DNA from 2 places in the Streptomyces sp. NPDC048734 genome. Region 2 is predicted to be linked to the other one. Evidence: predicted binding sites of a transcription regulator. Region 2 holds the regulator's gene; the other holds the start of a gene.

Region 1 (15,599 bases), on a different contig from region 2:
GGATCGCCTGCTCGGGAGCAGCGCTGTCGTCGTGGAAGGTCGACTGGAACTTCGGTGCGGGGCAGGGGATCACGCAGGTGTGGAACGCGACCTGCGCGCAGTCGGGGGCGGCCGTCACCTGTTCCAACGCCTCGTACAACGGGACGGTTCCCGACGGCGGTTCGGTGACCTTCGGGTTCAACGGGTCGTGGAGCGGGAGCAATCCGGTGCCCACGGTGACCCTGGGGTGAAGGTGACGCTCCGGTCGTAAGATTTTCCGAAGAAAGCTCGCTCGGGGTGCCTTTCCTCACGGTCCGCTCATCATTCGGACGTACGTTCCCCGTGTGACGGGATACGACGCGAACGCGCGCGGCGACGGGCACGGAAACGGGCACGGCGACACGTACGGGGCCGCGCACGAGGGCGCGCGCGGGGAACGGCGGCGGGGCCGGCGGTCGAGGGTGTTCAAGGCCGTCGGCCTCACCCTGGCCGGCGCCCTGGTGCTGGGCGTGGCCGCGGCGGGCTGGGTCTACTGGCGCCTGAACGACAACATCCGCGGCGTCGACATCGACAGCGCGCTCGGCGACGACCGTCCGGCCCGCGCGGTCACCACCCCGTCCGGTACCGAGTCCGCCGCCCCGCTGCCCACCGGGGCCGTCAACATCCTGGTCCTCGGCTCCGACTCGCGCAGCGGCGCCGAGAACCGGGAGCTCGGCGGCGGGGACAGCTCCGGGGCCCGCTCCGACACCGCGATGGTCGTGCACGTCGACGCCGGCCGCACCGGCGCCACCGTGGTCAGCATCCCGCGCGACACCCTCGTCACCCGCCCCTCCTGCCCGCTGCCCTCCGGCGGCTCGAGCGAGGTCGCCCACGGCGCGATGTTCAACAGCGCCTACGCGCTGGGCGGTCCGGTCTGCGCGGTCAAGACCGTCGAGTCGCTCACCGGCGTCCGCATGGACCACTTCGTCGAGGTCGACTTCGCCGGCTTCGCGAAGCTCGTGGACGCGCTCGGCGGGGTCACCGTCACCACCACCGAGGACATCGAGGACGAGGACAGCCACCTCAGCCTCGCGGCCGGCACCCACCACCTCGACGGCACCCGGGCCCTGGCCCTCGCCCGCACCCGGCACGGCATCGGCGACGGCAGCGACCTCGGTCGCATCGGCCTCCAGCAGACCCTGGTGAAGGCCCTGCTGGAGCAGATGTCCACGACGGACCTGGCGACCGACCCCGCCCGGCTCTACCGGGTCGCCGACGCGGCCACCGGCGGCCTCACCACCGACACCGGCCTCGACTCCCTCACCGAGCTGATGGAACTCGGCCGGAGCCTGCACGGCCTGTCCGCCGCGAACGTCACCACCGTCACCATGCCGGTGCGGCAGGCCCCCGAGGACCCCAACCGGGTCGTCCCCGACGAGCCCGAGGCGGGCGACCTGTGGGAGTCGCTCGGACGGGCCTGATCCCCGGCCCCCGGCCCTTGATCCACACCCCTTGATCCACACCCCCTGATCCACAGCCCGTGATCCACACCCCTCTGACCCCGTCCCGGAAAAAATCCCGAAGTTTTTCGCCGGGGGTGTCGATCCGGCCGTTCTCCGTTCGACGCATGGGTGAGAGGCCGGGAGGAGCCCGGCCCCGCACCACCCGAGGAGCCACCATGCCCCGCTACCTGTCCCTGGTGAAGATCGACGAGTCGACCCGGCCTGCCGAGGGCCCGAGCCCCGAGATGATGCAGCGGATGGGCGAACTGATCGAGGAGATCACCAAGGCCGGCGTCATGCTCGACACGGGCGGCCTGCTGCCCTCCGAACAGGGCGTCCGCGTCCACCTGAACGGCGGCGAGATCTCCGTCACCGACGGCCCCTTCACCGAGACCAAGGAGGTCGTCGGCGGCTACGCGCTCATGCAGTGCAAGGACATGGCCGAGGCGCTCGAGTGGTCCAAGCGCTTCGTGAAGGTCCACGGCGACGAGTGGAACCTGACCCTGGAGGTCCGGGAGATCACGGAAGACTGAGGCCGGGCGCGGAGGCCTGGGGGAAGGCCGGGGAGGGAGTCCGGGGTGAGACCGGGACAAGGCCGGGCGCGGAGGCCGCAAGGGGAAGACCGGGGAGGGGGCCCGGGGTGAGGCCGGGGCGGGTCGGGGTCGCTTCCCCGCGGCCCCCGGAAGGTGTTCGATGGTGGGTTGTGAACCAACAGCCCGCCACCGGCCCCCGCACCGCCACGGCCGCCCTGGAGACCGTCTTCCGCCTGGAGTCGCCCCGCGTCGTCGCCGCCGTCGCCCGGATCGTCAGGGACGTCGGCATCGCCGAGGAACTCACGCAGGACGCCCTGGTGGCCGCGCTGGAACGCTGGCCCCGCGAGGGCGTACCCGACAACCCCGGCGCCTGGCTCACCGCCACCGCCCGGCACCGCGCCGTCGACCTGGTCCGCCGCCGGGAGACGTACGCCCGCAAACTCGCCGAGATCGGCCGGGACCTGGAGACGACGGCACCCGCGCCCGAGCCCTCCGACCCCGAGGACATCGACGACGACCTGCTCCGCCTCGTCTTCACCACCTGCCACCCCGTGCTGTCCGCCGAGGCCCGCACCGCCCTCACCCTGCGGCTGCTCGGCGGTCTCACCACGGCCGAGATCGCCCGCGCCTTCCTCGCGCCCGAGCCGACGGTCGCCCAGCGGATCGTCCGCGCCAAACGCACCCTGGCCAGGAAGAACGTCGCCTTCGAGGTGCCGTACGGGCCCGACCGCGAGGCTCGGCTCGGCTCCGTCCTCGACGTCATCTACCTGATCTTCAACGAGGGGTACGCGGCCACCGCGGGCGACGACTGGCTGCGTCCGGGTCTGTGCGAGGACGCCCTGCGGCTGGCCCGCCTGCTGGCCGCCCTGATGCCGAAGGAGCCCGAGGTGCACGGCCTGGCCGCGCTGCTGGAGTTCCAGTCCTCGCGCACGGCCGCCCGCACCGCCCCCGACGGCACACCGGTGCTGCTGGCGGACCAGAACCGCCGCCGCTGGAACCGCATGCTCGTCGCCCGCGGCATCGCCGCCCTGGGCCGCGCCGAGGCCACGGCCGCCGGCCCGCCCGGCCCGTACGTCCTCCAGGCCGCGATCGCCGCCTGCCACGCGCACGCGTACTCCTACGAGGAGACCGACTGGCGTGCCATCGCCGCCCTCTACGGCCTCCTCGCGGCCCGCTCCCCGTCCCCGGTGGTCGAACTCAACCGCGCGGTCGCCGTGTCGATGGCCGAGGGCCCGGAGCAGGGCCTGCGGATCGTCGACGCCCTCGCCGCCGGACCGGCCCTGCGCGACTACCACCTGCTCCCCAGCGTCCGCGGCGACCTGCTCCGGCGCCTGGGCCGTACGGCGGAGGCGGGCGCGGAGTTCGAGCGGGCCGCGCGGCTGACCGGCAACGAACGGGAACGGGAGCTGCTGCTGCGCCGGGCCGCTCAGGCCGGGTGACCGACGAGCATCGTCGGCGCCCCCGCGACCCGGGTCAGGAACACGGTCGCCGAGTTCGGCCCCTGCGGCTTGACCTTCCTGCGCAGTTCCTCCGGCTCCACCGCCGAGCCGCGCTTCTTCACGGTGAGGATCCCCACCCCGCGCTCCCGCAGCAGCGCCTTCAGCTTCTTGACGTTGAAGGGCAGCCGGTCGGTGATCTCGTAGGCGGTGGCGTACGGCGTCGGCCGGAGCGTGTCCGCGGTGACGTAGGCGATGGTCTCGTCGACCAGGCCGCCGTCCAGGTCCCGGGCGACCTCGGCCACCAGGTGGGCCCGGATGACGGCGCCGTCCGGCTCGTAAAGGAAGCGTCCCACCGGCCGTACCGCCGGGTCGGGCAGACCGGCGCCGAGCAGGGTGCGCGGGCCGGGGAGGAGGGTGGCGCGCACCGTGCCCGGCTCGGTGCCGAACCACAGCACGGCCTCCTTGACGTCCCCGCCGTCGGAGATCCACTCGGCCTCGGCCCCGGCGGGCACGACCTCGTGCGGGATGCCGGGGGCGACCTTCAGCGCGCCGTGCGGAGCCTTCAGCGCCGCCCCGACCGCCCATGACAGCGGCGGCGAGTAGGCCTCCGGGTCGAAGATCCGGCCCCGGCCACCCCGCCGCGCCGGGTCGACGAACACGGCGTCGTACCCGCCCGTGTCGACCTCCGTGACGTCCGCCTCGCGCACCTCGATCAGATGGGCGAGCCCCAGCGCCTCGGCGTTGGCCCGCGCCACCGCCGCCGTCAGCGGGTCGCGGTCCACGGCGAGCACCCTGATCCCCGCGCGGGCGAGCGCGACCGCGTCGCCGCCGATCCCGCAGCACAGGTCGGCGACCGAGGCCACGCCGAGCGCCTTCATCCGCTCGGCGCGGTGGGCGGCGACACTCGCGCGCGTCGACTGCTCGACCCCGTTCGGCGTGAAGAACATCCGCTCCGCGTCCTCGGCCCCGAACTTCGCCGCCGCCCGCTGCCGCAGCCGGGCCTGTCCGAGCGCCGCCGAGACCAGCTCGGCGGGGTGTTCGCGGCGCAGCCTGGTGGCGACGGCCAGTTCGTCGGCCGGGGCGGTGCCGCGCACGGCGTCGAGGAGGGCGCGGCCCTCGGGGGTGAGGAGCGGGGCGAGGTCGTTCACCGGGTCATTGTGGGCCAGTCGGTGGATGGTGCGCCTCCGGCGGCGGTGTCGGGCGGGATCGCGTGGACGTGACTGCGAGGATCCGGCGCCATGGGACCAGGATCAGTCGTACAAAACGATGAAAAGGGGATGCGGCGAGTGGGGATCAGGGCCGGCGTCGCGGTCCTCGCCGTGGCCGCCCTCGCCTCCGGCTGCGCCCCCGGGGCCACGGGTGCCGACGGCTCCGGCAGCCGTCCCGCCCCCGGCCAGCAGCTGCCCCAGGGGCAGCCCGCCCGCGCCCTGCACACCTACGCGGCCAAGCTGCGTGCCGAGTACGCTGCCCGGGCCGCGGCCGCCGCCCGCTGGCGGCTCGAGACGGTCCCGCTGACACCCCCCGCCCCGCCCGCGACGAGACCGGCGATCACCACCCGCCAGGGCTTCGAGGTCGACGACCACGAGGAACTGAACCTCCCGCCGGTCTTCACCACCGTCCCCACCAAGGACAAGGTCGTCTTCCTCACCATCGACGACGGCGCCGAGAAGGACCCGGCGTTCCTGCGCATGATGAGCGACCTGAGGATCCCCTACACGGCCTTCCTCAGCGACTACCTCGTCAAGGAGGACTACGGCTACTTCAAGAAGATGCAGGACGCGGGGGTGACCCTGAACAACCACACCCTCCACCACCCCTACCTGCCCGCCCTCTCCTACACCCGCCAGAAGCACGAGATCTGCGGCATGCAGGACGTCATCGAGAAGCGCTACGGCAGCCGCCCCGCGCTCTTCCGCCCGCCCTTCGGCAACTACAACCGCGACACCCTGCGCGCCGCGAAGGCCTGCGGCGTGAAGTACGCGCCGCTGTGGAACGAGGAGGTCTTCGCCGACCGGTGGGACTACCGCGAGTGGGACCGCGACCTCCACCCCGGTGACATCGTCCTCACCCACTTCCGCGGCCGCGCCGACTGGAAGGGCACCATGCCCGACATGATCCGCCGCTTCCTGAACCTGGTCACCGAGAAGGGCTACGCGGTGGCCCGGCTGGAGGACTACCTGTGAGAAGGCGGACCGCGCTGCTCGCGTCCGCCGCGGCCCTCACGGTGACGCTGACCGGCTGCGCCCGGTCGGCCGACCCGGTCGAACACCCGGGCCGCACGGCGACGGAGCGGGTGCGGTCCGAAGGGCCGGGCGCCGAACGGGGCGTACGCCCGCACGCGCCGGCGGCGGGGCCGGGGGCTGGGCAGGGCGCGCGGCCAGAGGCCCCGACGGCCGAGCGGGCCGAACGGGCCGAGCGGGCCGAACGGGCCGAACAGACCGAGCAGACCGAGCGGGCCGAGCAGACCGAGCGGGCCGAGCGTCCGCACGCGTCGGCCGCGGAGCAGCCGTACCGCCGCTGGGGTCTGGACGCCCCCCTCGCCCCCGCTCCCGCCCGCACACCGGCGGCCGGCCCCCTCGCGGGCAGCCCGGCCCGCCCCGCGCTCCCGCCGGTCGTCGACCGGATCCCGACCCGCGACAAGGTCGTCTTCCTCACCTACGACGACGGTGCCGAACGCGACCCCCGCTTCGTCACCATGGTCCGCGAGCTGCGCCTGCCGGTCAGCATGTTCCTCACCGACAGCGTGGTGGGCCCGGGCTACGCGCACTTCGCCCGGCTGCGGTCGGTCGGTGCCGGCCTCCAGAACCACACCCTCGACCACGCCGCCCTGCGCGGCCTGCCCTACGCGGGCCAGCGCGCCGAGATCTGCGGCCAGCAGGACAAGCTCAAGGCCCGCTTCGGCCTGCGCCCCCGCCTGTTCCGCCCGCCCTACGGCACGTACGACACGGTGACCCTGCGCGCGGCCGCCGACTGCGGGATCACGGCCGTCGTCCTGTGGCGGGCCTCCATGGGGACCACCGACCTCACCTACACCCACGGCTCCCACCGCCTGCGTCCCGGGGACGTCGTCGCCGTCGACCCCGACGAGACCGGAGGGCCGAGCCTGCGGGAACGCACGACGAGGCTGCTGCGGATGATCCAGGAACAGGGCCTGACGGTGGGCCGCCTGGAGGACTACCTCTGAGGGCTTTCCCCCGCCCGACCTGGATCCCGACCCGGACGCCGGCCCCTGCCCGACCTGGATCCCGCCCCGGATCCCGACCCGGACACCGGCCCCGCCCGACCCGGATTCCGGCACGCGCGACGCACGGCGTTGGCACTCCGCTTGACCGAGTGCTAATCGCGGTCATAGTCTCAGCTCTGGCACTCCCCACTGGAGAGTGCCAATAGCGACGGGCAGGTCCGGCACCCGCGACGACGGATCCACCTGGTCGCCACCTCAGACAGTTAACCCCGTGAGATCTCCGAAGGGGGAGGTCGGATCGTGACGACCACCAGCTCCAAGGTTGCCATCAAGCCGCTCGAGGACCGCATTGTGGTCCAGCCGCTCGACGCCGAGCAGACCACGGCCTCTGGCCTGGTCATCCCGGACACCGCGAAGGAGAAGCCCCAGGAGGGCGCCGTCCTCGCCGTGGGCCCGGGCCGTTTCGAGAACGGCGAGCGCCTGCCGCTCGACGTCAAGGTCGGCGACGTCGTCCTGTACAGCAAGTACGGCGGCACCGAGGTGAAGTACAACGGCGAGGAGTACCTCGTCCTCTCGGCCCGCGACGTGCTCGCGATCATCGAGAAGTAATTCACCCAGTTCTGCAGTGAACTGCGCCCCTGGCCCCCGCGTCTTTGTGAAGCCGGGCGCTGGGGGCGCGGTTCGTTTCTCCCACGTTTTCCGAGAGGGCTGAACCGCTCCCATGGCGAAGATCCTGAAGTTCGACGAGGACGCCCGTCGCGCCCTCGAGCGCGGCGTCAACAAGCTTGCCGACACGGTCAAGGTGACGATCGGCCCCAAGGGCCGCAACGTCGTCATCGACAAGAAGTTCGGCGCCCCCACCATCACCAACGACGGTGTCACGATCGCCCGCGAGGTCGAGCTCGACGACCCGTACGAGAACCTCGGCGCGCAGCTGGTGAAGGAGGTGGCGACCAAGACCAACGACATCGCGGGTGACGGCACCACCACCGCCACCGTGCTCGCCCAGGCGCTGGTCCGCGAGGGCCTGCGGAACGTCGCCGCCGGCGCGTCGCCCGCCCTCCTCAAGAAGGGCATCGACGCCGCGGTCAAGGCCGTCTCCGACGAGCTGCTCGCCACGGCCCGCCCGATCGACGAGAAGTCCGACATCGCCGCCGTCGCCGCGCTGTCCGCCCAGGACCAGCAGGTCGGCGAGCTGATCGCCGAGGCCATGGACAAGGTCGGCAAGGACGGTGTCATCACCGTCGAGGAGTCCAACACCTTCGGCCTGGAGCTGGACTTCACCGAGGGCATGGCCTTCGACAAGGGCTACCTGTCGCCGTACTTCGTGACGGACCAGGAGCGCATGGAGGCCGTCCTCGAGGACCCGTACATCCTCATCAACCAGGGCAAGATCTCCTCCATCGCCGATCTGCTGCCGCTGCTGGAGAAGGTCATCCAGACCAACTCCTCCCGCCCGCTGCTGATCATCGCCGAGGACCTGGAGGGCGAGGCGCTCTCCACCCTGGTCGTGAACAAGATCCGCGGCACCTTCAACGCCGTCGCGGTGAAGGCCCCCGGCTTCGGTGACCGCCGCAAGGCGATGCTGCAGGACCTCGCGGTCCTCACCGGCGCCACGGTCATCTCCGAGGAGGTCGGCCTCAAGCTCGACCAGGTCGGCGTCGACGTGCTCGGTTCCGCCCGCCGCGTCACCGTCACCAAGGACGACACCACGGTCGTCGACGGTGCCGGCAACACCGAGGAAGTCCACGGCCGCGTCGCCCAGATCAAGGCCGAGATCGCGAACACGGACTCCGACTGGGACCGCGAGAAGCTCCAGGAGCGTCTCGCGAAGCTGGCCGGCGGCGTGTGCGTGATCAAGGTCGGCGCCGCCACCGAGGTGGAGCTGAAGGAGAAGAAGCACCGCCTGGAGGACGCCATCTCCGCGACCCGCGCCGCGGTCGAGGAGGGCATCGTCTCCGGTGGTGGCTCCGCGCTCGTCCACGCCGTGAAGGTCCTCGAGGGCAACCTCGGCAAGACCGGCGACGAGGCCACCGGTGTCGCCGTCGTCCGCCGCGCCGCCGTCGAGCCGCTGCGCTGGATCGCCGAGAACGCCGGCCTGGAGGGCTACGTCATCACCTCCAAGGTCGCCGAGCTGGACAAGGGCCAGGGCTTCAACGCCGCGACCGGCGAGTACGGCGACCTGGTCAAGGCCGGCGTCATCGACCCGGTCAAGGTCACCCGCTCCGCCCTGGAGAACGCCGCCTCCATCGCCTCCCTCCTCCTGACGACCGAGACCCTGGTCGTCGAGAAGAAGGAAGAAGAGGAGCCGGCCGCCGCCGGGCACGGCCACGGCCACTCCCACTGACGCACGTCAGCCACCGAGGCCCGGCCCCCGCGAGGGGTGCCGGGCCTCGGCGCTTCCACGACGACCGTCCCCGGTCACGTCACCAGTCGTGCCGCACCAGGAACCGGACGGGCTCCGCGAGCGCCGCCCGCGCTCCTTCGTGGTCCGCCAGCCGCGCGGCGAGCGTGGCCTGCGCGAGCCGTGGGGGCAGCGCCTCCGCGAACTTCAGGCCGCGCACGGCGTGGGCGTCCACCTCGGGCAGCGTCAGGCCCGCGGCGGCATCCGCCACCGCCGCCCGCCAAGTCTGCGGGGTCACGTCGTCGCGGAGCCGGACGAAGCGGTCGTCGACGAGCCGGTGCCGCAGGACCGCGGACGGCAGGGACGCGGCCAGGGTCGCGTTCGCCCGGTGCCCGGCCCAGGTCCACCAGCGCACGTCACTGTCGCCACGCCGGGTGACGACGGTTCCGGCCGGGTGCACCACGTCCAGATGGGTCTCTCGCGCCTCCGCCAGCCTCGCCTGCGCCCGGCGGGTCAGGAGCACCGGAGGATCATCGCCGAGCAGGACGTCACGGGCGGCACGGGTCAGCGTGGAGGAGCGGACGCGGTTCGGCCCGAACCCGTTCCACCTGGCCCGCCCGCCCTCGTCCACGGGCTCCACGAAGCAGCGTCTGCGCCGCCAGTCGATGTACGTCACCAGCCAGCTGCGGCCGGCCAGAAGCAGTTTGCGCGGCCCGTCGATCTCTTCCGTGAGCAGGTCCGGATCGGTGCGGCCGATCTCCGTCCGGCCGCTGAGCACGGTGAACTCCGGCGGTGCGGTGAAGGATGCCGTCAGGTTCATGAAGTGCCGGTGGCCGAAGCGGCGTTCGGCCTCGGGCCCGATGAACAGCGTGCCGCCGTCGCGCTCCAGGTAGCCGTGTTCCACGAGATGCCGTACGACGGGTTCGGCGGCGCCGGCGAACGGGCCGAGGCCGCCCCACCACTCCTGCCACAGGTTCTCCCCGACCCGGTGCTCCTGCAGGCACAGGGCGAGAAGCTGCTGGGCGACGAGGTGCCGCGGCTCGGGCGGCGGGGTGACCGGTTCCACCCAGCCGCGCGACCAGGCCAGCAGCAGCGCCGCGGCGGACAGGAGCCCCTCGTCGGTGAGGGCGAGGAACAGGCAGTTGCGGCGGGAGCCGGCGCGGCGCCCCGTGCGCCCCAGGCGTTGGAGGAACGAGGCCACCGTGGCAGGTGCGTCGAGCTGGATCACCCGGTCGAGATCGCCGACGTCGATGCCCAGCTCCAGGGTGCTGGTCGACACGATCACGCAGTCCCGGGCCTCGGCGAAGGCCTCCTCCGCGCGTCGCCGTTCGTCGGCGGAGAGCGAGGCGTGCGACAGGAAGGTGGTCACGCCCCGCAGGCGGAGCTGCTCGCCCAGCTCCTCGACGGTGCGTCTGCTCTCGCAGAAAACCAGCCGTTTCTCGCCCCGGTGCAGGGCGGCGATGACGGTGGCTGCGTTGGTGACGGAGCCGACGTAGTCGAGTTCGATGTCTCCCGGCGGCGCATTCGTGGTCGGGGACGGTGACAGGGGGGCCGTGCCGGGCAGGGCCACACCGGGCGCGACGACCCGCCCCGGCCGTCGCCCGTGGCCCGAGCCCTGCAGCCAGTCCAGCAGCTCGTGCGGGTTGCCGACGGTGGCGGAGAGCCCGACGCGTTGCACGGGCCGTTCGGCGACCTTCTGGAGCCGTTCCAGCACGGCCAGCAGGTGCCATCCCCGGTCGTCACCGGCAAACGCGTGGACCTCGTCGACCACCACGCAGTGCACGCCCGAGAAGAACGTCCGGTGGTCCACGTGGGTGCTGACCAGCATGGCCTCCAGCGATTCGGGCGTGGTGAGCAGCAGGTCCGGCCGCTGCGCGAGGATACGGCGGCGGCGACTGCTCGCGATGTCGCCGTGCCACAGCTGCGCGGTACGCCCCACCCAGCCTGCGTATGTCTCCAGTCGTGGGTGCAGGTTGTTCAGCAGCGCCTTCAGCGGGGTGACGTACAGGATTCCGGTGCCCTTCCACCCGTGCCGTTGCGCGCGGGTGAGCAGGGGGAACGTGGCGGCCTCGGTCTTGCCGCCGGCGGTCGGCGCCAGCAGTACGGCGTCCTGTCCGGCCAGGAGGGGGGCGATCGCCTCCTCCTGCAGTGGTCTGAGGGAGCGCCAGCCGAGGGAGTTGACGATGTGATGGGTGAGGATCGGATCGAGCAGGTCCAGCGCATCGGCGCTCACGGCAGCTCCAGCTCCACGTCACCTGCGCTTGCGGCGGCGTTGCGCTCCACCTCGTCGAGCTCCGCGCTGTTCACCGTGAGCGTGTAGTGGACGCGGGGGTCGAAGTCGTCGAAGGTGTCGATCCGGTCGAGGACGTCGGCGACCAGCTTGCGCAGGTACAGCCGGGGGGCGATACCGGCCTTCCCGCCGAGCGAACCGGTGACGGCACGCGCCAGTTCGTCGAGGTAGCCGTCGTCGGCTCGGGCGGCGACCCGCTCGGGGTTGCGTGCGGTCGCCTCGTACACGCCGCGCACCTTGCGGCCCAGCTCGCCGAGGGAGGTCAGGTCGAAGCCGGGAAGGCGCAGTTGGACGGCGCGCGGTGAGTCGAAGCGCGGGTCGGTGGTGAAGTCGGTGGCCAGGCGCTGGGCCAGCGGAGCCAGGCGTTGTACGCCCTGCTGCCCCTCGTAGAAGGCGGGGGTGCCGGTGATGACGAGGAACAGTCCGGGGAACCGTCCCGCGTCGATCTCGTCCAGCAGTTGGCGCAGGGCGTTCAGCGACTTCTCCCGGACGTCGCCGCGCACCCGCTGGAGGGTCTCGACCTCGTCGAGGACGAGGAGGAGCCCGGGGTGGCCGCAGTCCCGCAGCACGGTCAGCAGTCCCTGGAGGAAGCCGAGGGCCGCGAAGTGGTCGAGCTCGCCGCGCACTCCGGCAGCACGTTTGGCGGAAGCGGCCACCGACTTCTGTCCGCCGAGCCAGGCGATGAGCGCTTCGGCGCGGGCCCCGTCACCGGCGGCCACCGCCTCGCGGTAACCGCGCAGTGCGGCGGAGAAGGCGGGCGTCGTGCGGGCCACCTCGGTCAGCCGCAACTCCAGCAGCGTGTCCACGGCGCGTGCGAGGCCGGCCTCGTCGTGCTCGTCGGCGTCCCCGGCGTCGAGGACTTCCTCCTCCAGCGCGTAGAACCAGGAGTCGACGACCGCGCGCAGCGCGGAGGCCGGGTGGGTGGAGGTGGTCAGGCGTTCGGTGAGCCGCCGGTAGACGGTCTCCAGGCGGTGCAGCGGGGTCTCCGTCTCGGAGATCTGCACCTCGCTGACGGCCAGTCCGCGTCGTTTCGCCCGCTCGGCGAGCCACCGGGCGAAGAACGTCTTGCCGGAGCCGTACTCACCGCGCAGCGCGTGGAAGGCCGATCCGCCGCGGGCGACCGTGGCGAGGTCGTCGTCGAGGGCGTCCGCGAACCGGTCCAGGCCGACGGCGAACAGCCCGAGTCCTTGCTGGGGCACGGTCCCGCGGCGCAGCGCGTCGACGACGTCCTGGGCGCGCGCGGGACTGACGCCCAAGGACGCGGGCCCGTCCGGAGTGCTCATGATGCGGTGTCTCCCGGGAACTGCTGCCGCAGCAGCTCCCTGTCGAGGTGGACGGTGCGCCCGGACTCCACCAGCTGGAGCACCGGGTAGCCGTCGATGTTGAGGAGCCGTTCGAGCATGGTGACGAACCGCTGCGGGTTGCGCTCCGACTTGCCGGTGGCGGCCTGGGCGGCTGTGGCGACGGCGGCCGGCGAGAGCTTGCCGCCCGCCGCGAGCAGCGCGTCGAGCGCGGCGGCCACGGCGGTGCCGCTCGGTGCGTTCCGCACGAACTCGCGCTGGCTCTCGTACGGCTTGCTGCGCACCGTCCGCTCGCCGGGCGTGGGCTGCCCGGGCTGCGGGAACAGCCCGTCGGGCTGAGGTTGCTGCTTGCGGGCGCCCTTGCCGCGCGGTGCCGTCGCGGGCTCCGCGGGCTGCGGGGCTTCGGCGCCGCCCCGCCACCATTCGGGAGCCGTGTCCTCCGCGGGCAGCGCGGTCCAGCCGGCGGGGATCTCGCTCCCGGACGGGACGAACGCCAGGACGGGCACGGTGACCTCGGCGAGTGAGGCTCCGCCGTGGTATCCCGCCTGGCGGGCGGTGTAGCGCAGGTCGTCGCGCCAGGCCGCGGTGATCCGCCCGCCGGCGGCCCGCACCCGCGGCCCGGTGAGTTCCACTTCACCGGGTTGGGCAGGGCCGGTGCGCCAGCGGGCCCCTTGGACGCCTTCCGCCGCCGTGGGGCCGCCCTGGCGTGGGCTGCGGTCCAGGACGTGACCGTGGTCGGAGACGAGGAGGACCGGTCGGCCCGCTCCGAGGGCGGCGTCGAGGAGGTCCGCGAGTTTGGCGATGTCCCCCGTACGCCACCGGGCCCGCCCGTTCTCGCGGCCGTCGGAGAGCGCGTCGTCGATGGTGTTGACGATGACGCCGACGACGGTCGTGTCGTCGGCGAGCGCTTCGAGGAGCCCCGGCGCGAGCCGGTGCCCGGCCGTTCCCTCGTAGCCGCCCTTGTGGAAGAGCAGGGCTTCGCGGCGCCGTTTCTTCCAGAAGGCCGTGAATCCGGCCCGCTCCACGTCCTGCCCGCCCTCGGTCGGCGCCCCGCTCAGCAGCGAGGCCCGGCTGATCCGGGTGACGGTCGGCAGCATGGCGACGGCGGCGATCCGGCCGGGGCGGTGGCCCGCCGTGCCGGACGGGACGATCTCGGTCCAGGCCCGCCGGTCCAGTCCGGCGGCGAGGTCGACGGCGACGTCGGCGCTCATCCCGTCGAGGACGAGGACGAGGGGCCGGCCGCCGTCGCGGGCGAGGGGTGCCGCAGCCTCCGTCAGCACGTCCTCGATGAGCAGGGCCCCGTGCGGTGCCTGCGGGGAGGCTCCCTCCGTCCAGGTGGCCAGGACGGCCGCGAATCGCTCGTCGAGCTGCCGGCGGCGGTCCCGCACCCGGCCGATCAGCCGGTGGTAGGCCTCTCCGACCTCGCTGTCCCGGGAGATGTCGCCCTCGGCGAGGATGCCGATCGCCAGATCGACCCAGCCCGTCGACCCCAGGTGGTGACGCACGCCCTGTCCGACCGATTCCACGGGGGGCGCCGGGGCGTCGAGCCAGCGCACGAGCCGTACGGCGGTACGGGCGCGTTCGGTGGAGTCCGCGTGGAGGACGGCGAGCTGGTGGTCGGCGAGGTCTCGCAGCGCCGCGTGCGCGGGGCCGGGCTGCCCGTCGAGCGTGCCGGCGAGGGTCCGCAGCCGGGACCGGTACCCGGAGGGCAGCAGCCGGTCACCGGCGAGCAGCCCGGTCAGCCGGGCGGTCTCGGCGAGCTGGTCGGCGCGCTCCAGCACGGCCAGGACCCGGGTGTGCGCCTGTGCACCGGTGCCGCCGCCCGCCTCCGCCTGGGCGATCCACCGGGTGAGGACGCCGGTGGCGGCCGCCGCGTAGGGGGTGAGCGCGTCGAACGAGGCGAGTGCCCGGCCGAAGAGGGTGCCCAGCGCGAAGCCGGCGTCGGCGGCGGCCGGGCAGGCCAGAGCGGCCGAGGCGAGCGCGCCCAGGGGCAGTGCGTCCGCGCCGCGCCCGTCGGCGGCGAGCGCGAGCAGTGTGGGTGCGGCAGGTCCGGTCACCTGCTCCAGCCAGGTGGTCAGCCCGGCCCGCTCCTGTGTCGGCAGTTCGGCGAAGCGCTTCGGTCCGACCGGGTTGCGGCTCCAGTCGAAGAGGGTGTCGGCGTCCAGGTCCAGCGAGTCGTCGCTCGTGTCGCCGAGGCCGACGCGGGCGGCGAGCAGGGCCCGCAGGGCCCGGTCCCGGGTGAGTACGGAGCCGGCCCGCGGCCAGCCGTCCGACGGTTCGGCTTCCAGGAGGGCGTCCAGCAGCCAGGCCTCGCGCACCATGCGGGTGTCCAGGTCCCCGGCCCCGAACAGCTGCTTGACCACGTCGGTGCGTTCGACGGCCAGGGGGCGGCGGCGCACCGCGTGTCCACGCAGGTCCCAGCCGAGCTGGTCGGCGGGGACCTTGCCGGTGACGACGAGGACGCTGTCCCCGTCGGGGTCGGTGTCGTGGGTGTGGCGCCGCCAGGCGTCGGCGATGCCGAGTGGTGAGTCCTGGTCGGTGACGTGGACACGCCGGGGGATGCCGTCGACCTGGACCGTGAACTCCCGCTCCTCGTCGCCGCCCGCCCACACGGCGTCGACCAGGACCAGCCGACGGCCTTCGGCGCCGGGCAGTTCCGCTTCCAGGAGCACCTCGATGGCACGGCGTCCGGCGGCCGGCCGGGTGGCCGCCATCAGCGGGCGTCCTCGGTGCCGTCGACGGACTCGGCGGGCTCGACCGGCTTCCAGCTGATCTCCACTGTGGCGTCCGGATGGGTGGCGAGGAAGGCGCGGATGTCGTCCCGGACGCCTCCCAGCTCGTCGGCCAGCTGCTCCTCCAGTGAGGTCGGGCCGACGGCCGCGACGATCCGGCGTCCGGCTCGTCGGCTGGGAGCCGGTCCGTCCGTCCCGGCGCCGGAGGGGGTCTCCGCGTGCGGCGGCACGGCTTCGGCTCCCGCCCGGGGGTGACGGGTGGCGACCTCGGGCTCGGTGACGCGCACGTCCTGCGCTCCGGGAGCGGGTTCCTGCC
Region 2 (15,599 bases):
GCAGTGCGCTGCTGCTGGGTTCGGCCTCGGCCGGGTTCGCGTTGGCCTCGCGCGTCGAGCGGATCGGGGCCCGCACCCTGGCCCGCGTCGGCCTGGTGCTCGCCGTCGTCGGGTACGGCGGGGCCGCTCTCGCCGGGAGCGTGCCGGCGGTCGTCGCGGGCGCGGTGCTGGGCGGATTCGGGTCCGGTACGGCCACGACGGTCGCCGCCACCCGGATCGCCGCCGAGCCCGACCCGCACCGCGCCTCCGCGCTCGGCCTGCTCGGGGTTTCCGCGCTCGCGGGCGCCGTCTACCTGACGGTGCCGCACCTGGGGCCCGGACACGGGCAGCCGCTGGCCGCGATCGCCCTCACCGCCGTCGCCGTGTGGCCGCTGACCGGGCGGCTTCCGGGGCGGACGGCCCCTGCTCCGGCCCGGCACGCGGGGGGTTCCGCGCGGCTGCCGCACCTGCGGTCCGGGCTGTTGCTGGCCGCCGCCATGCCGTGCTGGTCACTGGTGCAGAACTCGCTGTGGGGGGTCAGCGGGCGCATCGGCCTGACGCAGGCGGGGCTCGACGAGGCCGGCGTCGGGGTCGTCTTCGCCGTGGCGCTCGGCGCCGGACTGCTGGGGGTGCTGGGCGCGGGGGCGCTGGGCGCGCGGCTGGGCCGGGCGCTGCCCATCGGCGGTGGGACCGTGCTGATCGCCGGGTGCGTCGTGGTCAGCGCGTCGGCGACCGGTCCGGGGAGTTTCGCGGCGGGCGAGATCGCCTGGAACGTCCTCTACCCGGTCGTGCTGTCGTACCTGATCGGGCTGGCCGCCTCGCTCGACCCGCGCGGGCGCTGGGCGGTGCTGGTCGGCTCGGCGTCCTCGCTGGGGACGGCGGCGGGGCCGCTGACCGGGAGCCTGCTGGCGGAGCGGGCCGGTTTCCCGGTGATGGGGCTGGTGCTGGGCGCCGGGCTGCTGGTGGTGGCGGTGCCGATGACCGCCGTCGCGCTGCACGCGGGCGGACGCCCGCTGCTGCCGGGTGCGGTCCGGCGGCGCGGCGGAACCCCGGCGGCCGTCCTCGCCGCGTCCACCGGCACGCCCAGCGGGGCGGTGCCGCCGGTGGGCGCGGCGGAACAGGCGGTCGTGGAGATCGCGGTGGAGGTCCCGGCGGGTGCGTCCCTCCAGGGCGCCTACGACACCGCCGGGCCCCGGCGGGCGGGTGCCGCGCCGGGGGCCGGGCAGTAGGCGCCCTGATCACGCGTCCCGGTGACGCCGGCGACCGGTGCGCTCGGAACCCGTGAGCTCGGAACCCGTGAGCTCGGAACCCGTGAGCTCGGAACCGGTGCGCTCAGAACCGGTAGGCGTCGACCTCGGCCAGGTAGCGCGCCCGCCGCTCCTCGTCGTCCTCCAGGAAGGAGGCGACGAAGGAGTTGCGGGCCAGTTCGCGCAGCCGCTCCTCGTCCAGGCCCAGCTCCGACCGCACGGCGTCGAAGTTGTCGCCGGCGTAGCCGCCGAAGTAGGCCGGGTCGTCGGAGTTGACCGTGCAGAGCAGCCCGGCGTCGAGCATGGCGGGCAGCGGGTGGCCGGCGAGGGTGTCGACCGTCCGCAGCCGGACGTTGGACAGCGGGCACAGCGTCAGCGGGATCCGCTCCCGCACCAGCCGCTCCACCAGCGCCGGGTCCTCCATGCAGCGCAGGCCGTGGTCGACGCGCTCGATCCCGAGGACGTCGAGGGCCTCGGTGATGTACTCCGGCGGCCCCTCCTCACCGGCGTGCGCCACCCGCCGCAGGCCGAGGGCGGCGGCGGCCTCGTAGACCTCGCGGAACTTGACGGGCGGATGCCCGACCTCCGCCGAGTCCAGCCCGACGCCGGTGATCCGGTCGAGGTACGGCTTCGCGGCGTCGAGGGCCTCCAGCGCCGACTCGGCGGACTCGTCGCGCAGGAAGCACATGATCAGCCGGGTGGAGACGCCGTGGTTCGCCTCGCCGGCGCCGAGCGCCCGCCACAGCCCCTCGACGACCGTGCCCATCCCGACGCCCCGGGCGAGGTGGGCCTGCGGGTCGAAGAAGATCTCCGCGTGCCGTACGCCCTGGGCGGCGGCGCGGGCGAGGTAGGCGTTCGCCAGGTCCTCGAAGTCGCGCTCGGTGCGCAGGACCGCCATCAGCTCGTAGTACAGGTTCAGGAAGGACTGGAGGTCCTCGAACCGGTACGCCTCGCGGAGAGCCTCGGTGCCGGCGTACGGCAGCGCGACACCGTTGCGGGCGGCCAGTGCGAAGGCCAGCTCCGGCTCCAGGGTGCCTTCGATGTGCAGGTGCAGTTCAGCTTTGGGGAGGGGCATCAAAGCATCGTACGGGTGTTTTACCGACGTTTCGGAACCGGCACCCGCAGCAGGTCGTACGCCACCGTCAGCTCCCCCGCGAACCCGGCCGCCCGTGCCTGCCGCTCGAACTCGGCGGGGTCGCCGTAGCGCTGGCTGAAGTGGGTGAGCACGAGGTGCCGGACACCGGCGTCCCGCGCGACCCGTCCGGCCTGACCGGCGGTCAGGTGGCCGTGCTCGTCGGCGAGCCGCTCGTCCTCGTCGAGGAACGTCGACTCGATGACCAGCAGGTCGCAGCCCTCGGCCAGCTCCCCCACGCCGTCGCACAGACGGGTGTCCATGACGAACGCGAAGCGCTGCCCGCGCCGCACCTCGCTGACCTCCTCCAGCGACACCCCGCCGACCGAGCCCTCGCGCTGGAGGCGGCCGACGTCGGGTCCCCGCAGGCCGTGCGCCGCGAGCCGGTCGGGCAGCATCCGGCGGCCGTCGGGCTCGGTCAGCCGGTAGCCGTAGGACTCGACCGGGTGGGAGAGCCTGCGGGCCTGGAGCGTGTACGACGCGGTGACGGCGAGGGGTCCGTCGCCGTCGACCGGGACCTCGGTGACGCCGACGGTCTCGCGGTAGGCGGTGGCGTACCGGAGCCGGTCGAAGAAGCGCTGCCCGGACCGCGGGAAGTGGGCGGTCACCGGGTGCGGGACCCGGTCCAGGTTGACGCGCTGGATCACCCCGGCGACGCCGAGGCAGTGGTCGCCGTGGAAGTGCGTGACGCAGATCCGGTGCAGGTCGTGCGCGGCGACCCCGGCCCGCAGCATCTGGCGCTGGGTGCCCTCGCCGGGATCGAAGAGGATGCCCTCGCCGTCCCAGCGCAGGAGGTAGCCGTTGTGGTTGCGGTGCCGGGTCGGGACCTGGCTGGCGGTGCCCAGGACCACCAGTTCACGTACGGACACGGCTCAGCCGGGGGGCCACTGCAGGCCACGGCCGCCGAGGACGTGCGCGTGGGCGTGCCAGACGGTCTGGCCGGCGCCGCCGCCGGTGTTGAAGACGATGCGGTAGCTCTCCAGGTTCTCCTGGTCGGCGACCGCCCGCGTCTCGCGCAGGACGTCCGCGGCGAGCTGCGGCGCCTCGGCGGCGAGGGCGGCGGCGTCCACGTGGTGCGCCTTGGGGATCACCAGGACGTGGGTGGGCGCCTGGGGGTTTATGTCCCGGAAGGCGATGGTCGTCCCGGTCTCCCGCACGATCGTCGCGGGGATCGTCCCCGCCACGATCTTGCAGAACAGACAGTCGTCCTGCGGCTCGCCTGGCATCGGGGTGCCTCCTCACGCCGGTTCGATCAGTACGCAGGCATGGTAGCGAGCGCCGGGCCGATCCAGCCCGTCCGGGGGCGCCCCCTCCGGGGGAGTTCGAGGACGAGGCCGTCCGGGCCGAAGGCGGGAGGTGGCTGGGGGCGGCAGCCCCCGGCGACGGTGACACCGGCACCGGCACCGGGCGGGCTACGACCCCGGCAACGGCGGAGCCGCCTTCGCCGGCGTCTCCTCCAGCGCGAGCAGCGCCAGCCGTACCGCTTCCTCCACCTGCGGGTCCCGGCCCGCCACGTGGTCCTGGGGGCGGATCACCACCTCCACGTCCGGGTCGACGCCGCGGTTCTCCACACCCCAGCCGTGACCCTCCAGCCAGATCGCGTACTTGGGCTGGGTGACCAGCGTCCCGTCGACCAGCCGGTACCGGCTGTCGATGCCGATCGTCCCGCCCCAGGTGCGGGTCCCGACCACCGGCCCGATGCCCAGCGCCTTGACCGCCGCGTTGACGATGTCCCCGTCGGAGCCGGAGAACTCGTCGGCGACCGCGACGACGGGTCCGCGCGGCGCGTCCTCCGGATAGCTGTACGGCCGCATCCCGCGCGGCACGTCCCAGCCGACGATCCGCCGCGCCAGCTTCTCCACGACGAGCTGGGAGGTGTGCCCGCCCCGGTTCTCGCGGACGTCCACGACGAGGCCCTCGCGCGCCACCTCCACCCGCAGGTCGCGGTGGATCTGGGCCCAGCCGGGAGCCTGCATGTCGGGCACGTGGAGGTAGCCGAGCCGGCCGCCGGACCTCTCGTGCACGTATGCCCGCCGGTCCGCGACCCAGGCGTGGTAGCGCAGCGGCTCCTCGTCGTCGACGGGGACGACGACGGCGTGCCGGGGTTCGCCCCCGCCGGCCGGCGACACGGTCAGTTCGACGGCCCGGCCCGCCGTGCCGACGAGGAGCGGTCCGGGTCCGGTGACCGGGTCCACGGGGTGCCCGGCGACGGCGAGGATCGCGTCACCCGCGCGCACCGCGACGCCGGGCGCGGCGAGCGGGGAGCGGGCGTCGGGATCGGAGGTCTCCGACGGCAGGATCCGGTCGATGCGCCAACTGCCGTCTTCGTGACGGGAGATGTCGGCGCCGAGCAGACCCTGGCGGGCGCCGCCGCCGTAGCCGCGGGGGACGACGTAGGCGTGCGAGGTGCCGAGTTCGCCGTGCACCTCCCACAGGACGTCGACGAGGTCGTCGCGGGTGGCGACCCGGTCGAGGAGCGGCCGGTAGCGGTCGAGGACACCGTCCCAGTCGATCCCGCCGAGGTCGGGCAGCCAGAAGTTGTCCCGCATGAGGCGGCCGGTCTCGTCGTACATCTGGCGCCACTCGGCGGCCGGGTCGACGCTCTGGCGGACCCGGCCGAGGTCGACGGTGAGGTTGGTGTCGCCGTCCTCGTCGCCGGAGGCGCGCCGGTCGCCGGGGACGACCCTGAGCTTGCCGTCGGAGCGCAGCAGCAGCCGCTTGCCGTCACCGCTGACCTCGAAGGCGTCGGCGTCGGGGGCGAGGTGTTCGAGGCGCTGCCGGACGAGGTCGTAGCGCTCCAGCTCGGTGCCCGGACCGGGGTCGTCGGGGGTGGCGCGGGAGGCGCCGAGGACACCGCGCACGGGGTGCCGCAGCCACAGCACGCCGTCCTTGGCGGCGCGCAGCCCGGAGTAGCGGCCGGCCTCGACGGGGAAGGGCACGATCCGGTCGGCGAGGCCCTCCAGGTCGATGCGGGTGGCCGGGGTGCCCTCGCTGTCGGGGGTCTCGTCCTTGTCGGGGGCCTCGAAGGGGCGGCCGTGCCGCTGCGGGCCGAACGGCGAGGGGGTGGTCGCGGCCAGCGGGATGAGGTACGGGCGGGCTCCTTCGATGAAGGAGAGGTCGAAGGCGTGCTCGTCGTAGACCGGGTCGAAGGCGCGCGTCGACAGGAACGCGAGGTGCCTGCCGTCGAGGGTGAAGGCGGGCGCGTAGTCGTGGAAGCGCAGCGGGGTCGCCTCGGTGACCGACAGGTCCGCGGTGTTGGCCAGTTTGAGCCGGCTGAGCGGGCGCGGGCCGGGGTGCGACCAGGCCAGCCAGGCCGAGTCGGGGGAGAAGACGAGGTCGCGGACGTCGCCGTCCTCGCTGCGGTCGACCTCGCGGACCTCCCCGGTCTCCCGCTCGACGAGCAGCAGCCGTCCGTCGTGCGCGGCGACGGCGGCCCGGCTGCCGTCGGGGGCCATGGCCAGCTCCACCACCCGGCCGAGGCGTCCGGCGGCCAGCCGGCGCGGGGTGGCGCCCGGTGCCGGGCCGGTGGCGGGGGCGAACTCCAGGGCGTCCTCGCCCTCGGCGTCGGTCACCCACACCACCCATTCCTCGCCCTCCGTGCGGAAGGTGCGCGGCAGCCGGGCCCGCACACCGGGTTCGGCGGCCAGGGCGCGGGCGGGGCCGTGGCGGTGGGTGACCCAGTGGACGGCGCCGCGCACCTCGACGGCGCTGCCGCGCGCGGTGTGGTCGGGAGTGGCGGAGCCCAGCCAGCGGGCGGCGGGCACCGGGTGCGGCCGCCGGTCGGTGCGCTGCCCGCCGAGCCGGACGTCGAGACGGCGCGGCTCGGCGCCGTCGAGGTCGTCCAGGATCCACAGCTCACCGGCGGAGCAGTACACGACGCGGTCGCCGTCCCCGGCCGCGTGCCGGGCGTAGAACGTGTCGAGGGGTGTGTGGCGCCGCAGGTCGGAGCCGTCGGCGAGGGAGGAGTACAGCGCGCCGGTGCCCTCGTGGTCGGAGAGGAAGGCGATGCGGTCGCCGGCCCACACCGGGTACTCGATGTTGCCGTCGAGGTCCTCGTGCAGGCGCGTGAACCCGCCGTCGCCGTCCCGGTCGATCCACAGCTTGCCTGCCGTGCCGCCCCGGTAGCGCTTCCAGTGGGCGGCCTCGCGCCCCATGGGCGCGGACACCAGCACGGTGTGCGGGCCGAAGGCGACCCCGCCGACGGGCCCGTACGGCAGGGTGGTGGCCGGTCCGCCGTCGAGCGGGACCGCGCGGGCCCAGCTGCGGCGCCCGCTCGCCTGGTCGTGGGTGCTCAGCACGAGCACCCGGCCGTCGGGGGTCCAGCCGCGCACCCTGGTCTGCGGGCTGCCCCAGTGGGTGAGCCGGGTGGCGGGGCCGCCGTCGACCGGGGCGACGTGCACCTCGGGGGCGCCGTCGCGGGTGGAGGTCCAGGCGACGGTGGTGCCGTCGGGTGAGACGCGGGGCAGGGTGACCGGCGTGTTGTCGGCGCTGACCCGCCAGGCGCGCCCGCCGTCGAGGGGCGCGAGCCACACGTCGTCCTCGGCGGTGAAGGCCACCAATTCGCCCTGCAGGTGCGGGAATCGGAAGTACGCGGCAGGCGTCACGGGCTGTGTCACCCGATCACTCTAGGCAAGGGCGGCGGTGACCGACAGGGGTTCCGGTCGGTCGGCCGCCCGGGTCACTTGGTGCCGGCGGACCCGCAGTGCGTGTCGTCCCCGCACCAGACCGTCCGGGTGACGGTCACGGTGACCGTGGGCCGCCCGGGTTCGGCGGGCTGCGCGGAGCGGGGCGGGGTGAGCGGCGAGGGGGTGGCGGACCCGCAGTCCCCGAGCCCGCTCACCTGGAACAGCCGCTTGCCGCCGACCTCCGCGCGGAGGTCGCCGCGTACGCAGGAGCCGTCGACGGCGCGCGTGACGTGGCCGGTGAGGGCGATGTCCCGCCCGTTGCCGGTCTCCCCCTCGCAGTCGACGGAGGCGACGGTCTCCCGGTCCCCGGAGGCGCCGTCGTCGCCGTAGCCGGCGGTGCAGGTCAGCCATCGCACGTCGACGTCCCGGCGCTCGATCTCGGCCGTCGCCGCCTCGTCGGTGGTGTACGCGACGGCCGCCGAGCCGATCCCGCCGGGCTCGCACGCCACCGCGCCGGCCACGGCCAGGACCGCCAGCCCCGCCACCGCCGCCGCACGTGTCCCGCGCGCCCGGCCCCGCATCCTTGTCCTCCATGCCCCCATGGAGGGCAGCCTGCCACCGCCGGCGGGGGCGCGGTAGAGCACTTAACGCCATGCGCCGCACCGCCGCCCCGGTCTACGGTGACCGCATGCGAGACCGCCGCCGCCCGAGGAAACTGATCGTCGACGACACGACCGCCTACCTGTGGACGGTCCGCCACCGGCACCGGGACGGCCGGGGCTGCCGGGACGTCCTCACCCTGATCAGGGACGGCGTGCGCACCAGGATCGTCTTCCGCGAGGGCGAGGGCCGTTACGTCGGCGGCGGCGCGTACACGCACGCGGGCGGCGTCGGCGACCGCGCCCACCACCTCAACCTGCACGAACCCGGTACGGTGCGCGCGCTCGTCGACGAGGCCGTCCGCCGCCGGCTGCTGCCGCACGAGGGGAAGCGGGAGCGGGATCTGGACGGCTGGATCCTGTTCGACGCCCTCAGCCGCGCGGCGACCACGCCCGAAGCCCCACCGGAGTGACCCGGGTCCCGGAGGCGGGCCGATGAGTACCGGCGGGCGGGTGAGGACCAGCGGCCGGGTGAGGACCGGCGGCCGGTCAGGACCAGCGGCCGGTCCGGCCCAGGATCAGGGCGGCGGCGGCCGTCCCGGCGGTGGAGGTCCGCAGCACGCTGCGCCCCAGCCGGTACGCCCTGGCACCGGCCTCCTCGAAGAGCGCCAGCTCCTCCGGGGAGACGCCCCCCTCGGGTCCGACGACGAGCACGATCTCCCCGTCCGAGGGAAGCGGCGCGGTCGCCAGCGGCTCGCTGCCGTAGTCGCGGTCCTCATGGAGCACGGCCGCGAAGTCGGCCCGGGCCAGCAGTGCCGCCACCTGCCTGGTGGTCGCGGCGTCGGCGACCTCGGGGAAACGGACCCGGCGGGACTGCTTGCCGGCCTCGCGGGCGGTCGCCCGCCACTTGGCGAGCGCCTTCAGCCCGCGGTCGCCCTTCCACTGGGTGATGCAGCGGGACGCGGACCAGGGCACGATCGCGTCGACCCCGGTCTCGGTCATCGTCTCGACGGCCAGTTCGCCCCGGTCACCCTTGGGCAGCGCCTGGACGACGGTGATCCGCGGCGCCTCGGCGGGCTCCTGAGCCACCTGGACCAGATCGACGACGAGCCGGTCCTTGCCCTCGGCGGCGACCACCTCGCCCCGCGCCCAGCGGCCGGTGCCGTCGGTGAGGACGACCTCCTCACCGGCCCGCAGCCGCTTCACCGAGACGGCGTGCCGTCCCTCGGGCCCGTCCAGCACGAACTCGGCGGGACCGCCCGGCAGTTCCTCGACGACGAAGACGGGGGCGGTCATCGCGCACCGCCCGCGCCGGCCGTGCCGCCGTCCGACAACGCCGTTCTCGCCGCGTCGAGTTCGGCCGCCAGCACCTCCACCAGTCGCCCGGCGGGCAGGGCGCGGGCCAGCCGGTGTCCCTGGCCGGCCCACAGCGCCATGCCCTGCGCGTCGCCCGCCTTCGCGGCGGCCTTGCGCAGCGGCGAGGTGAGGTGGTGGACCTCGGGGTAGGCGGCGGGCGCGTACGGGCCGTGCTCGCGCAGGAAGCGGTTGACGAGGCCGCGGGCCGGGCGCCCGGAGAAGGCGCGGGTCAGTTCCGTGCGCACGAAGAGCGGGTCGGTGAGCGCCTCCTTGTGCACGGCGGCCGCGCCGGACTCGGGCGTCGCGAGGAAGGCGGTGCCGAGCTGGGCGGCGCTCGCCCCGGCGGCGAGGACGGCGGCGATCTGACTGCCCCGCATGAGACCGCCCGCGGCGACCAGTGGCAGGCCGACGGCCTCCCGGACCTGGGCGAGCAGCGACAGCAGGCCGATTCCGGAGCCGTCGTTCTCGGGGAGGTCGCGGTGGGTGCCCTGGTGTCCGCCGGCCTCCACGCCCTGCACGATCACCGCGTCCGCGCCGGCCCGCTCGACCGCGACGGCCTCCTCCACGGTGGTCGCGGTGACCAGGGTGAACGTGCCCGCCCGGCGCAGCGCGGCCAGCGCCTTCGGGCCGGGGACGCCGAAGTGGAACGAGGCCACCGGCACCGGGTTGTCCAGCAGGACCGCCAGCTTGGCGTCGTAGCCGTCGTCGCGGCCGCTGTCCGGATCGCCCGGCTCGGTCCCGTACCAGGCGGCCTCACCGGCCAGCTGGTGGGCGTAGACCTCGACGGCGCCGGTCTCGGCATGCTCGGGCTGCGGCATGAACAGGTTCACGCCGAAGGGCCGGGAGGTCAGACTCCGCAGCTGCTTGATCTCCTGGTACATGCCGTCGGCGGTCTTGTACCCGGCGGCCAGGAAGCCCAGCCCGCCGGCCTCGGACACGGCGGCGGCGAGCTGCGGGAGGGAGACGCCGCCCGCCATGGGGGCCTGCACGATCGGGAGGGGGAGGAGATCGGTCAGTGCGGAGGACATGACGGCATGGTGTCACGTCGCCCGGACGAGTCCGAAACCAGCCCGTCCGGCGTCCGGCGACGAAACCGCCCAGGCAGAAGGGGGTCCGGGGCGCGGCCCCCGGGGAACGGGAGGGGGAAGGGGCGGCGGGGGCGAGGAGCCCTCACCGCCCGCCGCCGTCACCGTCCGTTGAACGCGTCCTTCAGCCGGGAGAACAGGCCCTGCTGACCGGGCTGGAACTGCCCGAGGGGCCGCTCCTCCCCGCGCAGCTTCGCCAGCTCCCGCAGCAGCCGCTCCTGCTCGGGGTCCAGCTTGTTGGGCGTCTGCACCTCGACGTGCACGATGAGGTCACCGCGCCCGCCGCCCCGCAGGTGCGTGACACCGCGCCCGTGCAGCGGGATCGACTGCCCCGACTGCGTGCCGGGCCGGATGTCGACCTCCTCGAGCCCGTCGAGCGTCTCCAGCGGCACCTTGGTGCCGAGGGCCGCCGCGGTCATCGGCAGGGTGACCGTGCAGTGCAGGTCGTCGCCGCGCCGCTGGAACTGCGCGTGCGGCAGCTCGTGGATCTCGACGTACAGGTCGCCGGCGGGGCCGCCGCCGGGCCCGACCTCGCCCTCGCCGGCGAGCTGGATGCGGGTGCCGTTGTCGACACCGGCCGGGATCTTCACGGTCAGCGTGCGACGCGAGCGCACCCGGCCGTCGCCCGCGCACTCCGGACACGGCGTCGGCACGACGGTGCCGAAGCCCTGGCACTGCGGGCAGGGCCGCGAGGTCATGACCTGACCGAGGAAGGACCGCGTCACCTGCGACACCTCGCCGCGGCCGCGGCACATGTCACAGGTCTGCGCGGTGGTCCCCGGCGCCGCGCCCTCGCCGCTGCAGGTGCCGCAGACGATCGCCGTGTCGACCTGGATGTCCTTGGTCGTGCCGAAGGCCGCCTCGTCGAGGTCGATCTCCAGCCGGATCATCGCGTCCTGGCCCCGGCGGGTGCGCGAGCGCGGCCCGCGCTGCGACGCCGTGCCGAAGAAGGCGTCCATGATGTCGGAGAAGTTGCCGAAGCCACCGGCCCCGAAACCGCCCGCGCCGCCGCCCGCCTGGGACAGCGGGTCGCCGCCGAGGTCGTAGACCTGCTTCTTCTGCGGGTCCGACAGCACCTCGTAGGCGGCGTTGATCTCCTTGAACCGCTCCTGGGTCTTCGGATCGGGGTTGACGTCCGGGTGCAGCTCGCGTGCGAGCCGCCGGAAGGCCTTCTTGATCTCTTCCTGCGACGCGTCGCGGCGCACGCCGAGAACGGCGTAGTAGTCCGTGGCCACTTACGACTCCGCCAGGATCTGTCCGACGTACCGTGCCACTGCGCGTACCGCTCCCATCGTTCCCGGATAATCCATGCGGGTCGGTCCGACCACGCCGAGCTTGGCGACTGCCTCGCCGCCCGAACCGTAGCCGACCGACACCACCGAAGTGGAGTTGAGTCCCTCGTAGGCGTTCTCGTGACCGATGCGTACGGTCATGCCCGAATCCCCCGCCTCGCCAAGGAGCTTGAGGAGCACGACCTGCTCCTCCAAGGCTTCCAGGACGGGTCGGATCGTGAGGGGAAAGTCATGTCCGAAGCGGGTGAGATTGGCGGTGCCGCCGATCATCAGCCGCTCCTCGTTCTCCTCGACGAGCGTCTCCAGCAGTGTGGAGAGCACCGTCGTGACCGTGCCGCGGTCCTCGACCCCGAAGGCGTCGGCCAGGTCCTCGACCAGCCGCGGCACGTCGCTGAAGCGGCGGCCCGCGACCCGGCTGTTCAGCCGCGCCCGCAGGTCCGCCAGTGAGGTCTCGCCGAAGGGCGCCGGGCAGTCCACCATCCGCTGCTCGACCCGCCCGGTGTCCGTGATCAGCACCAGCATCAGCCGGGCCGGCGCCAGCGACAGCAGCTCGACGTGCCGCACCGTGGAGCGCGTCAGCGACGGGTACTGCACGACGGCGACCTGCCGGGTGAGCTGCGCGAGCAGCCGTACGGTCCGGGCCACGACGTCGTCGAGGTCGACGGCGCCGTCGAGGAAGTTCTGGATGGCCCGCCGCTCGGGGGCCGTCATCGGCTTGACGCCGGCGAGCTTGTCGACGAACAGCCGGTAGCCCTTGTCGGTGGGGATGCGCCCGGCGCTGGTGTGCGGCTGCGCGATGTACCCCTCGTCCTCCAGGGCGGCCATGTCGTTGCGGACCGTGGCCGGGGAGACGCCGAGGTTGTGCCGCTCGGTGAGCGCCTTGGAACCCACGGGTTCCTCGGTGCCGACGTAGTCCTGGACGATGGCGCGCAGCACTTGGAGCCTGCGTTCACTCAGCACCCGCGCTCACCTCCAGAAGTCGTCCCCGGTCCCCCGGGCGCCCCGCCTGGCACTCTTCACATTCGAGTGCCAGCGTTCCCCGGCCCAGTGTACGGCTGTGGGGTACACCCAGGGCAAGGTCGGTCGCCCTGCCGGGCCGCCGGGGCTAGCGTCGCGGTATGACGGTGACTTGGGAAGAGCTGGGGTGGGAGCGGATCGCCACCGGGGTCGGCCGGTGCCGGCTGCCCGGCTGGGACTGCACGGCGGGGCTGGTCGTCGGGGAGGGGCGGGCCCTGTTGGTGGACGCGGGATCGAGTCTCGCCGAGGGCGCCCGGCTGCGGATGCGCGCCGAGGAACTCGCCGGCCGGCGTGTGACGGATCTCGCGCTCACGCACCCCCATTTCGACCACGTGCTCGGGGCGGCGGCCTTCGCGGGCGCGGAGGTCTACGCGGCGGTGGGGGCGGAATCGGTACCGGCGGACGAACTGCGCGCGGACGCGGTCCGGTGCGGCCTGGACGAGACCGCGGCCACGGAGGCCGCGGACACCCTGGTACGGCCCCGCCACCCGGTTTCCGGCGAGTGGACGCTCGACCTGGGCGGCGGGCGGCAGGTCCTGCTGGCGAACGTCGGTCCGGGCCACACCGCGCACGACCTCGCCGTCCTCGTCCCGGCGGGCCCCGGCTCGCCCGAGGTCGTCTTCTGCGGCGACCTCGTCGAGGAGTCCGGCGAACCGCAGGCCGGGCCCGACGCCGTACCGTCGCACTGGCCGGCCGCCCTCGACCGGCTGCTGGACCTCGGCGGCGAGGACGCGCTGTACGTGCCCGGTCACGGCGCGGTGGTGGACGCGGCGTTCGTCCGGGCCCAGCGGGACGCGCTGGCCGCGCGTTTCGGCGTGTCGCCGTGACCGCCGCGGGGCTTCTCCTATCGTCATCCGAATGGGCCCCCGTGTGTACTCCGCCGACCTGACCCCGCCGTGGAAGAAGCAGCCGCCCGTCCCCGAGGTCCCCGCGGACCCCGGCCTGGTGGTGGAGGAGCCCGGCACCGGTTTCTGCGGCGCGGTGATCCGCTGCGAGGCGGGCACGGTCACCCTGGAGGACCGCTTCGGCAAGCACCGGGTCTTCCCGCTGGAGCCGCGCGGCTTCCTCCTGGAGGGACGGGTCGTGACGCTGGTCCGCCCGGCCCCGGCGGCTCCGCTGCGGCCCGCCCGTACCGCCTCCGGTTCGGTCGCCGTGCCCGGCGCCCGCGCCCGGGTGGCCCGCGCCGGCCGCATCTACGTCGAGGGCCGGCACGACGCCGAGCTGGTGGAGAAGGTGTGGGGCGACGACCTGCGCGTCGAGGGCGTGGTCGTGGAGTACCTGGAGGGCGTGGACGACCTGCCGTCGATCGTCGACGGGTTCGCCCCCGGCCCCGACGCCCGCCTGGGGGTGCTGGTGGACCACCTCGTCCCCGGCACCAAGGAGTGGCGCATCGCCCGGTCCGTGACCAGCGAGCACGCGCTGGTGGTGGGCCACCCGTACATCGACATCTGGGAGGCGGTGAAGCCGTCGGCGGTGGGCATCGCGGCCTGGCCCCGCGTCCCGCGCGGGCAGGACTGGAAGACGGGGGTGTGCCGGGCGCTGGGGTGGCCGTCGGAGAACACCGGCGCGGTGTGGCAGGCCGTCCTGAAGCGGGTGGGGTCCTACAAGGACCTGGAGCCGGAGCTGCTGAGAGCGGTCGAGGAACTGATCGACTTCGTCACGGCACCGGTGTGAGCGGCGGCAGCGTGCCGAACCTGCTCGTGTCGAGGTCGATGCCCACCAACGGCAACGGCACCGGATCACCGAACTTGCGCGTCCGAACCAGGTCAGGGACCGGACCGGCGTTCCGCAGCGGTTCACCCGCCGGGGTGATCAGTCCACCAGGTCCCGCACCACCGCGTCCGCCAGCAGGCGGCCCCGCAGGGTGAGGACGGCCCGCCCCGCCTCGTAGGGGCCGCCGTCCAGCAGCCCCTGCGACAGGGCCCGCCGCGACGCCGCCAGCCCCGTCTCCTTCAGCAGGTCCAGCGGAACCCCTTCCCGCAGCCGCAGCTCCAGCAGGATCCGCTCGACCCGGCGGTCCTCCTGCGACAGGATCTCGCGTCCGGCGCCCGGTGAACGGCCGCTCGCCAGCGCCGCCGCGTACGCCCCCGGGTGCTTCACGTTCCACCAGCGCACGCCGCCGACGTGGCTGTGGGCTCCCGGACCCGCACCCCACCAGTCGGCACCCCGCCAGTACAGCTCGTTGTGCAGGCAGCGGCCCGCCTCGGAGGTGGCCCAGTTGGACACCTCGTACCAGTGGAAGCCCGCCGCGGACAGCGTCTCCTCCGCGATCAGGTACCGGTCCGCGTGGACGTCGTCGTCGGTCGTCGGGACCTCGCCGCGGCGGATCCGGCGGGCGAGCTGCGTACCCTCCTCGACGATCAGGGCGTACGCGCTGACGTGGTCGGGTCCGGCGCCGAGGGCGGCGTCCAGGGAGGCCCGCCAGTCGTCGTCCGACTCGCCGGGGGTGCCGTAGATCAGGTCGAGGTTGACGTGCTCGAAGCCGACGCCGCGGGCCTCCGCCACGCAGGCCTCGGGGCGGCCGGGCGTGTGGGTGCGGTCGAGGACCTTCAGCACGTGCTGCCGGGCGCTCTGCATGCCGAAGGAGATCCGGTTGAAGCCGCCCTGGCGGAGTGTGGCGAGGTACGCCGGGTCGACCGACTCCGGGTTGGCCTCGGTGGTGACCTCCGCGTCCGCGGCCAGCCCGAACTCCTCGCGGATCGCCGTGAGCATCCGGACCAGGTCGCCGGCCGCGAGCAGGGTGGGCGTACCGCCGCCGACGAAGACCGTGCGGACCTCGCGCGGGTCGTCGCCGAGGACCTTGCGGGCCAGCCGGACCTCGTCGACCAGGGTGTCGGCGTAGTTCTCGCGGGAGGCGAGGACACCGCCGGTGCCGCGCAGCTCGGTGGCGGTGTAGGTGTTGAAGTCGCAGTAGCCGCAGCGGCTCGCGCAGTAGGGCACGTGCAGGTAGAACCCGAGGGGGCGGTCGGCGGCCCCGGCGAGCGCGGAGGCGGGCAGTGCGCCGTCGGTGGGGACGGGCTCGCCGTCGGGAAGTGCGGAAGGCATGTCCTCCATTGTCCCGTACGCGGCTCGCAGGTCCCGTGGGTCCGCCGGCCGGCTCCTCCACGGCGCCGCGCCTGCGCCGCCCGGCTACTCGGCCTGGAGCACCAGCAGGGCGAGGTCGTCCTCCGGGGGCCGGCCGCCGAACTCGTGGACCAGCCGGCGGATCCGTTCGGCGATCAGTTCCGCGTCCAGCCCCGCGCAGCCGGCGAGGGCGTGGGCGAGGCC

What was found. Region 2 encodes HrcA, which represses chaperone genes, less so after heat shock. Its sites were predicted from a motif close to TTNGCACTCNGNNNNNCNGAGTGCNAA; they were not measured.
Region 1: groES (co-chaperone GroES) is a predicted target of HrcA. The motif match lies at 6,746-6,772, and genes of this name have one in related genera.

What each region holds. Positions count from the first base shown of each region.
Region 1 covers NZ_JBICUZ010000002.1:627,287-642,885, reverse strand. The annotation lists gene ACGFQC_RS08055 (endo-1,4-beta-xylanase) at 1-230, shown strand, start outside; gene ACGFQC_RS08050 (LCP family protein) at 441-1,439, shown strand; gene ACGFQC_RS08045 (YciI family protein) at 1,637-1,993, shown strand; gene ACGFQC_RS08040 (sigma-70 family RNA polymerase sigma factor) at 2,164-3,432, shown strand; gene ACGFQC_RS08035 (methyltransferase domain-containing protein) at 3,420-4,580, opposite strand; gene ACGFQC_RS08030 (polysaccharide deacetylase family protein) at 4,710-5,615, shown strand; gene ACGFQC_RS08025 (polysaccharide deacetylase family protein) at 5,612-6,616, shown strand; gene groES (co-chaperone GroES) at 6,917-7,225, shown strand; gene groL (chaperonin GroEL) at 7,338-8,963, shown strand; gene ACGFQC_RS08010 (DEAD/DEAH box helicase) at 9,043-11,193, opposite strand; gene brxD (BREX system ATP-binding protein BrxD) at 11,190-12,533, opposite strand; gene pglZ (BREX-2 system phosphatase PglZ) at 12,530-15,265, opposite strand; gene ACGFQC_RS07995 (hypothetical protein) at 15,265-15,599, opposite strand, start outside.
Region 2 covers NZ_JBICUZ010000001.1:510,276-525,874, reverse strand. The annotation lists gene ACGFQC_RS02275 (MFS transporter) at 1-1,208, shown strand, start outside; gene ACGFQC_RS02270 (adenosine deaminase) at 1,312-2,301, opposite strand; gene ACGFQC_RS02265 (ribonuclease Z) at 2,322-3,227, opposite strand; gene ACGFQC_RS02260 (HIT domain-containing protein) at 3,231-3,584, opposite strand; gene ACGFQC_RS02255 (S41 family peptidase) at 3,771-6,974, opposite strand; gene ACGFQC_RS02250 (hypothetical protein) at 7,037-7,564, opposite strand; gene ACGFQC_RS02245 (hypothetical protein) at 7,672-8,055, shown strand; gene ACGFQC_RS02240 (16S rRNA (uracil(1498)-N(3))-methyltransferase) at 8,132-8,878, opposite strand; gene ACGFQC_RS02235 (nitronate monooxygenase) at 8,875-9,966, opposite strand; gene dnaJ (molecular chaperone DnaJ) at 10,125-11,258, opposite strand; gene hrcA (heat-inducible transcriptional repressor HrcA) at 11,259-12,275, opposite strand; gene ACGFQC_RS02220 (MBL fold metallo-hydrolase) at 12,434-13,159, shown strand; gene ACGFQC_RS02215 (DUF3097 domain-containing protein) at 13,191-14,006, shown strand; gene hemW (radical SAM family heme chaperone HemW) at 14,145-15,377, opposite strand; gene ACGFQC_RS02205 (ATP-binding SpoIIE family protein phosphatase) at 15,462-15,599, opposite strand, start outside.